4 regions of the Pseudoduganella sp. UC29_106 genome follow, and region 3 is predicted to be linked to each of the others. Evidence: predicted binding sites of a transcription regulator. Region 3 holds the regulator's gene; each other region holds the start of a gene.
The links. Region 3 encodes sigma-54, which starts transcription at its own class of promoters, with help from an activator protein. Its sites were predicted from a motif close to TGGCANGNAANCTGCTTT; they were not measured.

Region 1: the regulator sigma-54 is predicted to act here: its motif matches at 1,892-1,909, upstream of ACHMW6_RS06775 (phenol hydroxylase subunit).
Region 2: the regulator sigma-54 is predicted to act here: its motif matches at 1,824-1,841, upstream of pqqA (pyrroloquinoline quinone precursor peptide PqqA).
Region 4: the regulator sigma-54 is predicted to act here: its motif matches at 1,534-1,551, upstream of ACHMW6_RS35645 (PEP-CTERM sorting domain-containing protein).

The regions. Positions count from the first base shown of each region.
Region 1 covers NZ_CP171977.1:1,277,881-1,282,014, reverse strand. The annotation lists partial or broken gene ACHMW6_RS06785 (XylR N-terminal domain-containing protein) at 85-356, shown strand; gene ACHMW6_RS06780 (sigma 54-interacting transcriptional regulator) at 348-1,775, shown strand; gene ACHMW6_RS06775 (phenol hydroxylase subunit) at 1,981-2,214, shown strand; gene ACHMW6_RS06770 (aromatic/alkene monooxygenase hydroxylase subunit beta) at 2,217-3,221, shown strand; gene ACHMW6_RS06765 (MmoB/DmpM family protein) at 3,221-3,493, shown strand; partial or broken gene ACHMW6_RS06760 (aromatic/alkene/methane monooxygenase hydroxylase/oxygenase subunit alpha) at 3,516-4,134, shown strand, end outside.
Region 2 covers NZ_CP171977.1:689,563-693,696, reverse strand. The annotation lists gene pqqC (pyrroloquinoline-quinone synthase PqqC) at 17-727, opposite strand; gene pqqB (pyrroloquinoline quinone biosynthesis protein PqqB) at 730-1,653, opposite strand; gene pqqA (pyrroloquinoline quinone precursor peptide PqqA) at 1,692-1,766, opposite strand; gene ACHMW6_RS03840 (DUF2147 domain-containing protein) at 2,054-2,497, shown strand; gene ACHMW6_RS03835 (glutaminyl-peptide cyclotransferase) at 2,587-3,363, opposite strand; gene ACHMW6_RS03830 (SDR family oxidoreductase) at 3,408-4,134, opposite strand, start outside.
Region 3 covers NZ_CP171977.1:6,368,028-6,372,161, reverse strand. The annotation lists gene lptC (LPS export ABC transporter periplasmic protein LptC) at 1-44, shown strand, start outside; partial or broken gene lptA (lipopolysaccharide transport periplasmic protein LptA) at 66-479, shown strand; gene lptB (LPS export ABC transporter ATP-binding protein) at 651-1,406, shown strand; gene ACHMW6_RS31720 (RNA polymerase factor sigma-54) at 1,415-2,899, shown strand; gene hpf (ribosome hibernation-promoting factor, HPF/YfiA family) at 2,967-3,326, shown strand; partial or broken gene ACHMW6_RS31710 (enoyl-CoA hydratase/isomerase family protein) at 3,394-4,134, shown strand, end outside.
Region 4 covers NZ_CP171977.1:7,184,999-7,189,132, forward strand. The annotation lists gene ACHMW6_RS35640 (SPFH domain-containing protein) at 1-745, shown strand, start outside; gene ACHMW6_RS35645 (PEP-CTERM sorting domain-containing protein) at 800-1,501, opposite strand; gene ACHMW6_RS35650 (RidA family protein) at 1,692-2,084, opposite strand; gene ACHMW6_RS35655 (LysR substrate-binding domain-containing protein) at 2,182-3,096, shown strand; gene ACHMW6_RS35660 (metal/formaldehyde-sensitive transcriptional repressor) at 3,170-3,445, shown strand; gene dmeF (CDF family Co(II)/Ni(II) efflux transporter DmeF) at 3,442-4,134, shown strand, end outside.

The DNA of each region.
Region 1 (4,134 bases), 2.2 Mb from region 3:
ACCTCATCAAATGATGAGGCGCAAGACGCGGATTTCTGTGGCACTATTGGCCGATAAAACCGACAAACGAGCAGGAGTTTGGCAGTGGAGACCCCGCAGTTACCGTCCAATGAGGATCTGTTGGCTCAGATCCGTTTCGATCCAGACCAGGGCACCATCTGGCTGCACGAGCAGCGCGTGATGCTCAATCCGGCAGCCGCTTGGGCACGCTGCGCGATGAGTTGGTCGAGACCATCGGCATGCAGCGCGCCCGCGCACTGCTGATGCGCTTCGGCTACCAGTCCGGCCTGCGCGACGCGGAAGTCGCGCGCAAGCTGCGTCCAGACCTGCCGATCGAGCAGGCCTTCATGGTGGGGCCGCAACTGCACAGCATCCGTGGCCTGGTCCATGTGACGCCACTCGAACTGGATCTCGATCTTGAGAAGGGCAGCTTCTTCGGCCGCTTCGAATGGCGCAACTCCTTCGAGGCCCAGGTCTACCTCCAGCATCACGACATCAGCAAGGACCCTGTGTGCTGGAGCCAGCTTGGCTACGCCAGCGGCTACACCACCTATTTCGTGGGACGCCCCATCATCTACAAGGAAGTGGCCTGCGTAGGCTGCGGCCATGCCCACTGCGAAATCGTCGGCAAGCCCGCCGAGGAGTGGGAAGACCACGCTGAAATGGAACGCATGCTGCCGCGCGACTCCCTCGCCGAAGAGTTGTTCGCCCTGCAAAGCCAGGTCAGCGAACTGCAGGAAACCATCAAGGCCGGCAAGCGCGACGCGATCAGCAATTCCGTCGGGCGCTCGCGCGCCTTCAGGGAAGCCTGCCAGCTGATTCACCGCGCGGCCGCCAGCAAGGCCAATGTGCTGCTTTCCGGAGAAACGGGTGCAGGCAAGGAAGTGTTTGCGCGCGGCCTGCACGCCGCGTCGCCGCGCGCCGACCAACCCTTCGTCGCGGTCAACTGCGCCAGCATTCCACCGGACCTGATCGAGGCTGAACTGTTCGGCGTCGAGAAAGGCGCCTATACCGGCGCGACGGTCAGCAGGCCTGGCAAATTCGAGCGCGCCAACCAGGGCACGATCTTCCTGGACGAAGTGGTCGAACTCTCGCCACGCGCCCAAGCCTCGTTGCTGCGCGTGCTGCAGGAAGGCGAACTGGAACGGGTGGGCGGCACGCAAGTCCACAAGATCAATGTGCGCATCGTCGCCGCCAGCAACGAAGACCTGAAACAGGCCGTGGCCAATGGCAAGTTCCGAGCCGACCTGTATTACCGCCTAAACGTTTATCCCGTGCATATCCCGCCGCTGCGCGAGCGCACCGAAGATATCCCACTACTGACGGAGCACTTCGTCAGCAAGTACAACACGCTGTACAACAAGCGCACATCCGGCGTTTCGGACAAGGCCATGCGCGCGCTGATGCACTACCAGTGGCCGGGGAATATCCGCGAACTGGAAAACATGATCGAGCGCGGCGTGATCCTCACGGACAGCAACCAGATGATCGACGAGCATGCCCTTTTCCCCTCGCTGACGGAGCCCGGCGGAATGAAAGCCATCGACCCCACCGGCCACTTGCATGCATCGGCTACGCAAACCGCAGATCCCGGCCACGACGAACTGTGCGAACAACTGCTTGCTGAAGGCTTCAGCCTGGACCAGCTAGAAGCCCGCCTGATCCGCACGGCCCTCGCAAAGGCCGAGGGCAACATCACCCATGCTGCGCGCCTGCTCAGCATCACCCGACCGCAACTCGCCTACCGGCTGGATAAGCTGAAAGGCCTCAAGTAACGCCCCTCCGCATTTGCTGAAGCACCGTTTCAGCCCCTCATGAAATCATGAAGCCGCGCGCCATGCCGCGCGGCCTGCAAACGCCTCTCCCCTTTGGATTCAAGCACTTAGTCTTGTGGCACGCCGATTGCTAAATAGCTCTTGCGGCACCAACGAAAAACAGGAGGAGACATGAATCAAGCGCCCTGCATACCCGGGCCGCTTCGTGCGGGTTGTTTCGCGCGATCCCGTATGGGTGCAGTTCGAATTTTCCATCGGCGACCCGGACCTGTGCGTAGAACTGACCATGCGTCCATCCCAGTACGAAGCCTTCCGTCGCCAGCAGCAGGCCACCGTGCTGCCCGATGCGCCGGCCGGACAACTAGAGCACGAACGCCGCCACTGGCACGACAGCGTTCCCGGCGAACGGGCTCACAAGGAAAACAACCAGGAGACATAGCAATGCAAATCGATATCCGCACAGACAGCGTCAAGCCGATACGCCAGACCTTCGCCAACATCGCCCGCCGGCTGGGCGGTGACAAGCCGGCCACACGCTACCAGGAAGCGATGTATGACCTTCAGCCGGACACCAGCTTCCACTACCGCCCGCTGTGGCAGCCGCAATACGAACTGTATGACAAGCGGCGCACGGCGGTCGTCATGGTCGACTGGTACGCGCTGAAGGACCCGCGCCAGTTTTACTACGGCACTTACGTGAACACCCGCGCGCGCCAGCAGGAATCGATGGAGAAAAACCTGGAGTTCCTCGAACAGCGCGCGCTGCTGGCGAACCTGCCTGCGGACGTGAAGGACCTGCTGACCACCACCGTCGTCGTTCTGCGCCACACCGAATGGGCCGCCAATATGAACAACGCGTCCATCACCGCCTACGGCTACGGCTCCGCGATCACCGAAGCGGGCATGTTCCACACCATGGACCGCCTGGCGCTGGCGCAGTACCTCACGCGCATCGGCCTGCTGATCGGCGGCAAGCCCGCCGTCGATGCAGCGAAGACTGCATGGCTTGAAGACGCCGCCTGGCAGCCTACCCGCCACGCTGTGGAAGACCTGATCGTGCGCCAGGACTGGTTCGAACTGTTCGTCGCGCAGAACCTGGTGTTCGACGCACTGGTCTATCCGCTGTTCTTCCAGAAGCTGGACGCACAACTGTCCCTCGCGCACGGCGCCGCCTATGCGCTGGCCACGGACTTCATGCAGACCTGGCATGCCGAGACCACACGTTGGGTCGATGCGGTCGTGAAGACGGCGGCCCAGGAAAGCAGCGCCAACACCGCTCGCATCTCCGGCTTTGCTTTCGGATGGCTGGACCGCTTTGCTGCAGCACTTGGCCCCGTCGCAAACCGCCTGTTCGGCGCAGACGGCGCCGATGTGCTGGCAGCCGTTACCGCCCCGCTGGAAAAGCGCCTGGCCACGCTCGGCCTGTCGCGCGAAGGAGAAGCATGATGAGCGGCCAACTCGTATTCATCGCCCTGCAGGCGAACGACGATATGCGTCCCGTCATCGACGCCATCGAAACCGACAACCCGCACGCCACCGTGCACCGCTATCCCGCCATGGTGAAGATCGATGCGCCGGGGCGCCTGGAAATCAACCGCGCCTCGATCGAAGACCGCATCGGCCGCAACTGGGACGTGCAGGAACTGCAGCTTGGCCTCATCTCACTGGCCGGCAATATCGAAGAAACCGAAGACCAGTTCGTGCTGGCCTGGCGTTAAACATCCATAAGGAGACAAGCAAATGAACACCGCAACCATGCCGGCACAGGATAAGGCAGGCGCCAAGCCCACACCGAAGATGTCGATCAGGGACAAATACGCCCTGCTGACGCGCGACCTGGGCTGGGAAACCACCTACCAGTCGATGGACGCCGTCTTCCCGCACGATAAGTTCGAAGGCATCATCATCCATGACTGGGATGGCTGGGAAGACCCCTTCCGCATGACGATGGACGCTTACTGGAAATTCCAGTCCGAGAAAGAGCGCAAGCTTTACGCCATTATCGACGCCTTCCAGCAAAATAACGGCCAGCTGAACGTGACCGATGCGCGCTACGTGAACGCGTTAAAGCTCTTCCTCACCGGCGTCTCTCCGCTGGAATATGCGGCGCATCGCGGCTTCGCCATGGCCGGCCGCAACCTGCGCGGCGTGGGCGCCCGCGTCGCCTGCCAGATGCAGTCAGTCGATGAATTGCGCCACTGCCAGACGCAGATCCACACCATCAGCCAGTACAACAAATTCTTCAACGGCTTCTCCGACTGGCGCCATATGCACGACCGGCTGTGGTACCTGTCCGTACCGAAGTCCTATTTCGAAGATGCGATGACGGCGGGCCCGTTCGAGTTCATCACCGCCATCT
Region 2 (4,134 bases), 1.6 Mb from region 3:
CTGCGCACCACCACAATCAAGCGTAAGCCAACTCAATCGCATCCATCATCGACCACAGCACATCCAGCTTGAACTGCAGGATCTCCAGCGCCCGCTCCTGCTGCTCGCGCGTCTGGAAATAAGCCAGCGTAACGGCCAGTCCATGCTCCACATCCCGTTCGGCCAACGAAACCCGGCTGCGGAAATACTGCAACCCCTCCGGCTCGATCCACGGATAATTCCGCGGCCAGCTCGCCAGCCTGTCCTTATGGATCTTCGGCGCAAACATCTCCGTCAGCGACGAGCACACCCCCTCCTGCCACGAAGCTTGCCGCGCGAAGTTCACGTAAGAATCCACCGCAAAGCGCACCCCCGGCAGCACATGGCGCAGCGACCAAAGCTCATTGCGCGGAATGCCGACCGCCTCGCCCAGCCGCGTCCACGCCTCGATACCGCCCGGATTCCCGTCGCCCCCATCGTGGTCCTGGATGCGCACCAGCCAGCGCCGGCGCGTTTCGCGGTCCGGACAATTCGCCAGGATCGCCGCATCCTTCTGCGGAATCTTGATCTGGTAATAAAAGCGGTTGGCGACCCAGCCGCGGATCTGGTCCGGCGTCAGACTGCCCTCCTGCATGCGCACATTGAAAGGATGGTGGATGTGATAGTGCACTTCCTTGGCCATCAGCTGCGCGGCGAAGGTGGCTTTGTCCCAGCGCGGCTGGAAACCGATCTCCTGTCGGGACATCATGTTCATAATTCGAGCTCCATTCCGTCAAAGGCGACCTCGATTCCATGACGGCGCAGCAGCACATGTTGCGGCGCCTCTTCATCGAGGATGGGATTGGTGTTGTTGATGTGGATGAGGACCTTGCGGCTGGCAGGCAGCCCGTCCAGCACCTCGATCATGCCGCCGGGACCGGACTGCGGCAGGTGGCCCATCGCCGCCGCAGGCTTGCTTGAGAAGCGCAGCGTGATCATTTCGTCCTCGGTCCAGAACGTGCCGTCCACCATCAGGCAGTCCGCTTCGCGCATGGCCGCTGCCGTTGTCGGCGAGATGCTGCCCAGTCCCGGCGCGTAAAAAAGCTTGCTGCCGGTGGCGAGGTCCTGCACCAGCAGACCGATGTTGTCCCCGGCGACGGGCGCATCGCGATGCGGCGAATAAGGCGGCGCCTTGCTGTCCAGCGGCACGGCGGTAAAGCGCAAGCCTTCCAGCTGAGGCACGCTGAAACTGCAGCGATCGCCCTGCGCCACCGGCAGCTCGTGCCATTCCACGCCGCAGTAGTGGGACAGCACGCGGGCTAAGGGCAAACCGGCGTTCAGGTCCTCCCACACCGCTGCGCTGCAGTAGAGGTGAATGCGCTTCCCTTCGCGCAGCATCATCAGGCCGGTGACGTGATCCACCTGCGCGTCCATCAGCAGCACGGCGGCGATGCCGCTGTCACGTGCAGTGCGGGCCGGCTGCAGCGCCGGCGTGGCGCGGATCTGGGTCAGGATGTCGGGCGAGGCGTTCACCAGCAGCCAGTCCTGGCCATTGGCGGAAATCGCGATCGAGGATTGGGTGCGTGGACGGCTGCGAATAGCGCCGCGGCGCAGGCCGTCGCAGTTATGGCAGTTGCAGTTCCACTGCGGGTAGCCGCCGCCGGCTGCCGAGCCGAGTACGATGATCTTCATGATGCATGGCGGCCGCCACTCACGCAGCGGCCGCGCGCCCCTTAGCGGTTGAAGATATACAGCGTGATTTCAAAGCCAAAGCGGAAATCGATGGCTTCAGGCTTGCTCCATTGCATGACAGTCTCCTTGATGTAGGTTTGGTGGCGAAGGTCCGAGGACTTTCACTACCTGAATACGCAACCTTTGTGCCACGCAGGAGGCTTTCAAACCAGCACCTTAAACCTAGTGCCTGCCACATCGTGGCAGGCACTTGTTTTTGGCCTTGGGTGTTCCAGAATGGAGCAACCCGCCTGTTGCACTGTCCCGTTTTAGAGTTGGCACTCCAAAGTCACTGAATTGGCCTTGGCGGCACGGCCTCCTTTGCTACACTGGCTGACACCCCAAACCAATAAGGAGACTTTGAATGCGCGCACCGCTGCACACCATTCTGGCCATTGCCGCCATGGCCACCCTGCCGGCCTTTGCCCAGGACACCCCGGTAGGCCTGTGGAAGAACATCGACGATGTGAGCGGCAAGCCGAAAGCCCTGATCCGCATCACGGAGACCAACGGCGTACTGGAAGGCAAGATCGAGAAACTGTTCCGCGGCGCGGACGAGGAGCAGAACCCCGTCTGCGACAAGTGCTCCGACGCGCGCAAGAACCAGCCCATCATCGGCATGACGATGCTGACCGGCCTGAAAAAAGATGGCGCCGAATATACCGGCGGCGAAATCCTGGACCCGAACAACGGCAAGGTCTATCGCAGCAAGCTGAAAGTGGCCGACGGCGGCAAGAAGCTGGAGGTACGCGGCTATATCGGCATGCCGCTCTTGGGCCGCTCGCAGACCTGGGTGCGCGAGCAATAAACCCACGGCATAAACCTGGTGTCTGCCACGATGTGGCAGACACCAGCTTCACGCCTTGGGTTTTCTAAGGCGCCGCCGGCCCGCGGGAGTTATTTCTTCGCCGGCTTGAGTTCAATCTCAAACAGCTTCGGCCAGCGCTTGCCGGTGACGAACAGGCGCTTCGACTTGGCATCATAGGCGATGCCATTCAAAACATTGTCCGCGTCATGCGCCGCGCCGGCCGTCGCGGAAAGGCCGCTCAGGTCGATCCAGCCTATCACCTTGCCGGACATCGGATCGATGCGCGCAATGCGGTCCGTCTGCCACACATTCGCGTAGATCAGGCCATCGACCCATTCCAGCTCGTTGATGCGCGTGACCGGCAAGCCCTCGGCCGTGACGTGGATGCGGCGCGTCTCCTGCATCGTGGCCGAATTCAGCACACGGATATAGGACGTGCCATCGCTCATGTACACGCTCTCGCCATTGCTGGTCAGGCCCCAGCCCTCGCCCTTGTATTCGAAGACCGCCTTCTGCGCGAAGGTGGCGCCATCCAGAATGAAGCCGCCCTGGTTCATCCAGGTCAGCGCCGCGATATTGCCGCCAACGGGCGCAATGCCCTCGCCGAACACCTGTGCCGGCAGGTCGCGCTTCTGCAGCACCTTGCCCGTTTTCAGGTCGACCTTGCGCACCGACGACGCGCCGTACTGGCCCGTGCTCTCATACAGGTAACCGTCCATGAAAAACAGGCCTTGCGTGAAGGCCTGCTCATCGTGCGGGAAAGACTGTTTCACCACATAGCCCTGCACGGGCACCGCCGCCTGCGCCGCCACCGACGTACCAAAGGCCAGGCTAAGGGCGGCGCGTCGCAACAAGGATTTCTGCATGGTCATTCCTGAGTTATTCATGAGCCATGCAGTATAACCCTGCCTTAAGTCGCCTGCCCGGTCGGCATCACAACCACCTGCATCAGGTTCACGCGCGGGGGCTGCACGGCCAGGAAGCGCACCACTTCGGCCACGTCCTCCGGCTTCAGGAACTCATACTTCTGCGCCGCATCGGCCAGCCAATCCTTTACACCCTGGCTGGTGACGTGGCCTTGCAGCTCGGTCGACGTGATGCCCGGCTCGATCACCGAAACGCGTACATTTTTCGCACCCAGTTCGGCGCGCATATGGCGTGTCAGGTGGCTGACGAAAGCCTTGGTTGCGCTGTAGACGGAGAAGTACGGGTAGATGTACTGCCCGGCGATGGACGAAGTGTTGATCAGGTCCGCCTGCACGCCGTTCGCCGCCGCCTGCAGCAGTTGCGGAACGAAGGCGTGAGTTACGTGCATCACGCCCTGCACATTCAGGTCGATCTGCCTGGTGGACTCGCCGCGCTTGTCCTCCTCGATCGCGCCCGGCAGCATTACGCCGGCGTTGTTGAACACCAGGCTGGCCGGCCCCCAGGTTTGCAGCACTGTCGCCGCAGCAGCATCGACCGAAGCCTGATCGGTGACATCGACTGCGAGCGCCATTGCGATGCCGCCGGCGCGTTCAATGTCAGCCACTTCGCGCTCCAGCGTCTCCTTGCGGCGCGCCAGCAGGGCTACCTTTGCGCCCTGCCCCGCCAGCAGCCTTGCGGTGTGCAGGCCGATGCCGCTGGAAGCGCCGGTG
Region 3 (4,134 bases):
TGTCCGGCCGCGGCACGCTCGTCTTCCCGCCGAAGGCGCGCTAACCCAATACGAATGGAATTACGATGAAAAAACTCCTGCTTTCGGCAGTCCTGGCTTTGGTGAGCGGCATGGCCGCCGCCGAAAAAGCCGACTCCTACAAGCCGATGGAAATCAAGTTCGATAACCTGGAAGTGGACGATGTGAAGCAGCAGCGCATCGCCACCGGCAATGTGGTCCTCACGCGCGGCACGCTGTTGATGAAGGCGGCGCGCGCCGTGGTGTCGCAGACGCCGGAAGGCTTCCAGCACGTGGTGCTGACGGGCGGCGGCGGCAAGGCCACCTTCCGCCAGAAGCGCGACGGCGAAGGCGACCAGTGGGTGGAAGGCGAGGCTGAACGCATCGAGTACGACGAGAACGTTGAACTGGTGAAGATGTTCAGCAAGGCGAAGATCAAGCGCCTGGAAGGCGCCAAGCCGAGCGACGAAGTCGAAGGCGAATTCATCTCCTATGACAGCCGCAAGGAATTCTTCAGCGTGAAGAACACTTCCACCGGCGAGAGTAAAACAGGGCGGCGGCCGCGGCACGATGGTGATCCAGCCGACGCGCACCGCTCCACCGGCAACGCCGCCGGCCACGACCAACCCAACGCCAGCGGCAGGGAAATAAGCATGGCGGTTTCGACTTGCGAAAGCACCCTGGTCGTCAAGGGCCTGCAAAAGACCTACGGCAAGCGCCAGGTGGTGCATGACGTGTCGCTGCAGGTGGATTGCGGCGAAGTGGTAGGCCTGCTGGGGCCGAACGGCGCGGGCAAGACAACGTCCTTCTACATGATCGTGGGCCTGGTCGCGTCCGACGCAGGCACCATCGATATCGGCGGCGTGGACGTGTCCATGCTGCCCATCCACAAGCGCGCCACCCTGGGCCTGTCCTACCTGCCGCAGGAAGCTTCGGTGTTCCGCAAGCTGACCGTGGAAGAGAATATCCGCGCCGTGCTGGAGATTCAGAACGTGGACGGCAAGCCGATGACCAAGGCGCAGATCGACGAGCGCCTGGAAGCCCTGCTGGCCGACCTGCAGATCGAAAAGCTGCGCGAGAACCAGGCGCTGTCGCTGTCCGGCGGTGAACGCCGCCGCGTGGAAATTGCGCGCGCCCTCGCCACCAACCCCCGCTTCGTGCTGCTGGACGAGCCGTTCGCGGGCGTGGACCCGATTGCCGTGATCGAAATCCAGCGTATCGTACGTTTCCTGAAGGAGCGCAATATCGGTGTGCTGATTACCGACCACAATGTGCGTGAGACGCTCGGTATCTGCGATCGCGCCTACATCATCAACCAGGGTTCGGTGCTGGCTTCGGGCCGCCCGGACGATATTATTGCCGACGAGTCTGTCCGCCGCGTGTATCTCGGCGAACACTTCCGCATGTAAGCAAGGCCATGAAACAGTCACTGCAACTGCGAACCTCGCAACACCTGGCGCTCACACCGCAGCTGCAGCAATCCATCCGCCTGTTGCAGCTCTCGACGCTCGAGCTGCACCAGGAGTTGGAGCAGCTGCTGAGCGACAACCCGCTGCTGGAACGCCTGGATGATCCGCTCGATCATTCGGTGCGCCTGCTGGCGGACGGCGCCATCAACCAGGGCAATGGCTCTGCCGAAGCACCACAAGAGTCCGCGCCGCAAGGCGAGGGCGAATCCGCGCCCAGCGCCGAAGCCGACAGCTATGAAGGCGGTGAAGGCGGCGAAGGCGAGGGCGGCGACATAGGCGATAGCGACTGGAGCGATTCCGGCCGCAACAAGTCGCCGGACGACGAGGACAGCCGCCCGCAATTGGAAGCGAACCACTGCACGCTGCGCGAGCACCTGCTGGAGCAGATGCGCGTGACCGTGGCGGAAGCGCGCGACCGCGCGCTGATGGAAATCATCATCGATGCGCTGGACGAGAACGGCTACCTGGAAGAACCGCTGGAAGAGATCCATGCGCGCCTGCCGGAAGAGCTGGAAGTCGAACTGGAAGAGTTGCGCACGGCCCTGTTGCTGCTGCAGAACTTCGACCCGGTCGGCGTGGGCGCGCGCAATGCGTCCGAATGCCTGGCGCTGCAGATCAAGCGCCTGCCCAATGTGCCCATGGTCACGCGCCGCATGGCGCTGTGCATTGTCGAGAAGCATCTGACCTGGTTTGCCCAGCGCGAGTTCAACAAGCTGAAGAAGGCGCTGGACTGCGACGATGAAGACTTGCGCGAAGCGCAGGCGGTGATTCGCCAGTGCAATCCCCATCCGGGCGCTGAATTTGCGTCAGACGTGTCAGACTATGTCGTGCCGGACGTGATCGTGAAGAAGAGCCGCAATGGCTGGCAGGTCAGCCTGAACAACGACGTCATGCCGCGCCTGCGCGTGAATGCCTTGTACGCGAGCCTGCTCAAGCAGGGCAAGGGCGAATCCCAGATGAGCGCCCAGCTGCAGGAAGCCAAGTGGCTGATCAAGAATATGCGCCAGCGCTTCGACACAATCCTGCGCGTTTCGCAGGCGATAGTAGAAAGACAAAAGAACTTTTTCAGTCATGGCGCAGTGGCCATGAGACCCCTTGTGTTGCGTGAAATAGCTGATACACTGGGACTACACGAGAGCACTATTTCTCGGGTAACAACTCAAAAATACATGCTCACCCCGCATGGCATGTTTGAGTTGAAATATTTCTTTGGAAGCCACGTCGCGACTGAAGCTGGGGGTGAAGCCTCATCGACTGCGATCCGTGCGCTGATCGTGCAATTGACAGGAGCAGAAGACCCGAAAAATCCTTTATCCGACAGTAAGATTGCGGACATGCTGGGAGAACAGGGCATGGTCATAGCGCGACGTACTGTTGCCAAGTACCGAGAAGCATTGAAGATCCCACCAGTAAGTCTCCGCAAGTCTTTGTAGTGCACGGTTCCGCTGCATGCTACAAGCATGTATGAACTTGTAAGCGACATCATCTTTAGGAGTGTGTATGAATCTCACCATCAGTGGACATCATGTCGAAGTGACCCCAGCGATTCGCGAGTACGTGCAGAACAAGCTGGAGCGGATTAAACGCCATTTCGATCAAGTGATTGATATTGCTGTCATCCTGACTGTAGATAACCTCACCGAGAAAGAAAAACGTCAAAAAGCAGAGATTAATCTGCGCATGTCGGGTAAGACTGTGTATGTGGAGAGCCTTTCGCAAGACCTTTATGCCGCCATCGATACGCTGATCGACAAACTGGATCGCCAGGTCATGAAGCACAAGGACCGCGTGCAGAACCATAACCACGAAGCGATCAAGCATCTGCCGGACACTTACGAAGCACCAGTCACCGCTATGTAAAGGACACGCGGGACTCATCAACAAAGGGCGCATCTGGCGCCCTTTTTGCAACCTCACCCTGAGAACAATGAGCGAATACGTCATCACCCACATCAGCAACAGCACCGGCTTCATCACCCTCGACCGCCCCAAGGCACTCAACTCCCTCTCCCTCGACATGGTGCGCGCCATCACGCGTGCGCTGCTGGCCTGGCGCGGCGATGCGTCCGTGGCGGCGGTGGTGATCCGCAGCAGCAGCGGCAAAGCCTTGTGCGCGGGCGGTGATATCCGTTTCTTCCATGAAGTGGGCCACAGCTCGCCCAGGGCAACAGCGCGCTGCTTGAGGATTTCTTCACCGAGGAATACGGGCTAAATCATTTAATTCATTTCTACAACAAACCGTATATTGCCCTGATGGATGGGGTGGTGATGGGAGGCGGCATGGGCATCTCGCAGGGCGGGCCGGGCTGCGGCGTGCGCATTGTCAGCGGCCGTACGAAGTTGGCGATGCCGGAAGTCAATATCGGCTTGTTCCCGGACGTGGGCGGCAGCCATTTCCTGTCCCATGCGCCGGGCAGCCTGGGCATGTGGCTGGGCCTGACCGGCCTGACCGTGGGCGCCGCCGACGCGCTCTATCTCGGCCTGGCCGACCATTTCGTGCCGGAAGCCGAATGGCGTACGCTGGGCGCGCTGATCGACGCGTCCCCCGCCGCTGCGCTGCCCGCCGAAATTGCCGCCTTCGCAGCGCCGATGCGCGAGCTGGCCGGTGCCGGCGAGCTGGAAGCTCAGCGCGCCCTGATCGACCGCCACTTCTCGGCCGGCAGCGTGG
Region 4 (4,134 bases), 820 kb from region 3:
ATTGGTGGAGCAGACGCTGGACCCGATGGTGTCCTCATACTTCAAGAACGTCTCGCAGACCAAGACCTTCATTGAACTGATTCAGTCGCGCAGCGAATTGCAGCTCAATGCGTCGGAAGACATGAAGCAGCGCTTCCAGGCCTACTCGCTGGAATTCCAGGAAGTGCTGATCGGCACGCCGAAGCCGCAGCAGGGCGACAACAAGATCGAGAACATCATGGCCCAGCTGCGCGATCGCCAGATCGCGCGCGAACAGGTGGAGACCTTCGCGCAGAAGCAGATCGCCGCGGATAAGGAGCGTGAACTGAACGAAGCCGAGCAGCGCGCCGCCAAACAGAAAGAGCTGACCGGATCGCTGGTGGATATCTCGATCAAGGAAAACCAGGGTGCGGCCAATGTGAAGGCTGCCGAGAAGCGCCGCCAGGAGATCGAGGCGCTCTCGCAGGCCGAACGCTTCAAGCAGGAGATGGAAGGCGCGGGTCGCGCGTCCGCCATCCGCTCGGTGGGCGAGGCGGAAGCGGCCGCGATCCAGGCCAAGTCCGAAGCGATGCAGGGCGAGGGCGCGGATAAGCAGCTGACGCAAACCGTGATGCTGCGCCTGGCCGAGGCGTTTGAAGCAGCCAAGGTGCCGCTCGTTCCGCAAGTGCAAATGGGCGGCGCCGACAACAACGCTTTCGGCACCTTGCTTGGCTTGATGAGCGCCATCAAGGCGGGCGAGCTGACGGCGAAGCCAGAGAAAGCCTGAGTGTCGCGGCGCCGCGTCATGCGCGCTGCCAATGCAGCGCGTGCGGCGCGGCGATTATTTTTTGGCGGACTTGCGGCGTACCAGGCCGGCGCAAAGCAGGCCCAGTCCGAGCAAGGCGATGCTCGAAGGCTCTGGCACTTCCGCCGTCAGTCGAACGTTGTCGACACCAAATTCCTGGAAATAGCTGTTTTGGCCATTCGCAAAGCGCAGTTGATAGGTGCCTGCTGCCAGGCCGGACAAGTCGAAGCTCGAATGCTGCCACGGGATCGTCGTGCCGTAGCCGGTGACAGAGCCAGCGTTCAGCAGCAGATTTTGCACCACGCCGCCGGTTACGTCCCACGACCCTGCAGCTGCGGTCAGGATGTCAACCCGGCCAACTTGCTGGCTGCCGTTAATTTCCGTGCCATTGAAGGCGGCGTGGGTATTATCGAACCAGTCGAACTCCAGGATCAGAGAGTTGACGTTGGCAGTCTTGGTGAATGTTTGCAGAAGCGCCTGGCCGCTCGGTCCGTTCTGATCGCTGACTGCCACAAAGGTCCCGCCGGTGCTGTTCGCCTGGACAGCGTGGCCGCTATAAGGAACGTTGCCACCGTTAGCGATCGCGTTGAATTGTTGGCCGTTGGTGGTAGCTGAAGTCCAGCCTGCCAGCGAGCCAGTTTCGAAATTGCCATTGCTGATCAACTGGGTCGTGCCCGCCTGTGCGGAAGCCACGGCGGTAACTGCAATTGCGAATACAAAGATGTGCTTGAGAGACATGCTGCTTCCTGTGTGTTAGTGATGGCTATCATTGAGCAAGTAATGTGCCACAAGGAATTAACGGTTTAAAAACAGAAACTTATTAAAGAGTGCCGCACGACAATTAACGTTGTTGTAAAGTTTTCCGACAGCAGCGCGGCCTTAGGTTCTTCTGTGAAAAGGGCCCCCGCCGTGTCAGTTTCGCTGCACGTCAATCCTTGGCTTTCGCGATCACCTTGATCTCGAAGTCGAAGCCGTATAGCCAGGTCACGCCAACGGCGGTCACGGTCGGATGAGGGGCACGGCCCCAGTAATCCTGCACCACGCTCCAGATCTTCTCGAACTTCGATTCCGGGTCCACGATGAAGACGGTCACGTCCACCACGTCGTCGAACGAGCTGTTGGCCGCGTGCAGGATCGCGTTCAGGTTCTCGAATGCACGCCGGACCTGGGCTTCGAGGCCGGGCTCAGGAGAGCCTTCCTCGCGGCTGCCGACCTGGCCGGAAACGAACAGGAATCCGTTGGAGCGGATTGCCGGCGAATAGCGGTTCTGTTCATACAGCGAGTGCCGGCCCGGCGGGAAAACTACGTCACGTTTGCTCATCAAATACCTCCATTGTTTAGATAAGACAAACTGTAGCCACGCAGCCCCCGCAGATAAACAAGCAATTGACTCCAGCACTATTTGTATAATCCAAACAATGGACAGATTCGACGCCATGAAGGCCTTTGTTCGGGTGGTGGAGTCCGGCAGTTTCACGAAAGCGGCCGAAACGCTTCACATGAGCCGGACCAGCGTAACCCAGCTCATCCAGCAGCTGGAGGTCAGGCTGCGCGTCAAGCTGCTGAACCGGACCACGCGCAAGGTCAATGTCACGGCAGATGGCGCCGCGTATTACGATCGCGCGGTCCGTCTGCTGGCCGATCTGGACGACCTGGAAACCGGCCTGCCGAATGCGTCCTCCCTGCCCAAGGGCCTGTTGCGGGTGGACGTGCCGGCGCCGTTGGCGACCTTGATTCTGGTGCCCGCCTTGCCTGCCTTTTATGCGCGCTATCCGGACATTCAACTCGATATGGGCGCCAGCGACCGCAAGGTAGACCTGATCGGCGAAAACGTGGACTGCGTCGTGCGCGGCGGCGAATTTACCGACCAGTCTCTCGTTGCGCGCCACGTCGGCGACCTGGCGCTCGGCGTGTATGCAGCGGCCAGCTATCTTGAGCGCGCCGGCACGCCTGCGCATCCGGCTGAGCTGCAGGATTCGGAGCATCGCATTGTCAGCTTCCGCTGGTCCCGCAGCGGCAAGCCTTTCCCCTACGCGCTGAAACGCGATGGCGAGAGCGTGCGCGTGCAGGGTAGGCATGCGCTGGCGATCGACGACGGCAATGCTTATCTGGCCGCCGCACTGGCGGGCTTGGGCGTGCTCTGGTTACCCGAGTACATGGCCCGGGCCGCTGTCGCGCGCGGCGACCTGGTGCAGCTGTTCCAGGATTGGCACATCGACCCCATGCCGCTTTACCTTGCGTTTCCTGAAAACCGGCATGTAAGCAAGAAGCTGCGCGTATTTATCGATTGGGTGACCGAATTGATGGCGCAGCATGCGCCGGTTCAGGCCTGAATACGCTGGAAGTCCGGTCGTGATCGCGATCGTGTTAGTATACCCCCCTACCCTATATGTTCATGAGGAAGCCGTGTCGCATACGACTAAGGAAAAGGCAAAGCTGCTGGCGCGCGTGAAGCGGATTCGCGGGCAGCTTGAGGCGGTTGAGCGGGCGCTGGACGCGGAGCAGGGATGTTCGGAAGTGCTGCAGCTGCTGGCGGGCGCACGCGGGGCGATGAATGGGCTGATGGCGGAGGTGATCGAGGATCACCTGCTGGAGCATGTTGCCAGCAGTGCGCTGGATGAAGCGGAGCGCGCGGAAGGCGCAAAGGAACTGATCGGCGTTGTGAGGACTTATCTGAAATGAATATCGAGGCTTACAAGCATAGTCACGTCTTCGGCGCAGGCAGCCAGGCGGCAGAGCGCAGCACAAAGCTGGTCATGTGGATCACGGCCGCGATGATGGTCGTTGAAATCGGCGCCGGCTGGGCGTTCAGCTCGATGGCCCTGCTGGCGGACGGCTGGCATATGAGCTCGCACGCACTGGCGATCGGACTGAGCGCATTCGCCTACTCGGCGGCGCGCAAGTATGCGAAGGATGCGCGCTTCGCCTTCGGCACGTGGAAGATGGAGATCCTGGCCGGTTATACGAGTGCGGTCTTCCTGCTTGGGATCGCGGCGCTGATGGCGTTCAGCTCGATCGAGCGCATCTTCGCGCCGCAGCCGATTCATTACCAGGACGCGATTATTATCGGCATCGTGGGACTGGTGGTGAATATCGTTTGCGCGGTGATCCTGGGCGGTGCGCATTCAAATGGGCATGAGCATGGACATCATCATGGTCACGATCACCACGGCGGCCACCATCACGGTCATCATGACTTGAATCTCAAGTCGGCCTATGTGCACGTGATCGCGGATGCGGCAACGTCCGTGCTGGCGATTGCTGCGCTGGCTGGCGGCTGGATGTTTGGCTGGAGCTGGCTGGACCCGGTGATGGGCATTGTCGGCGCGGTGCTGGTGGCCGTGTGGGCGAAGAACCTGATCGCTGAAACG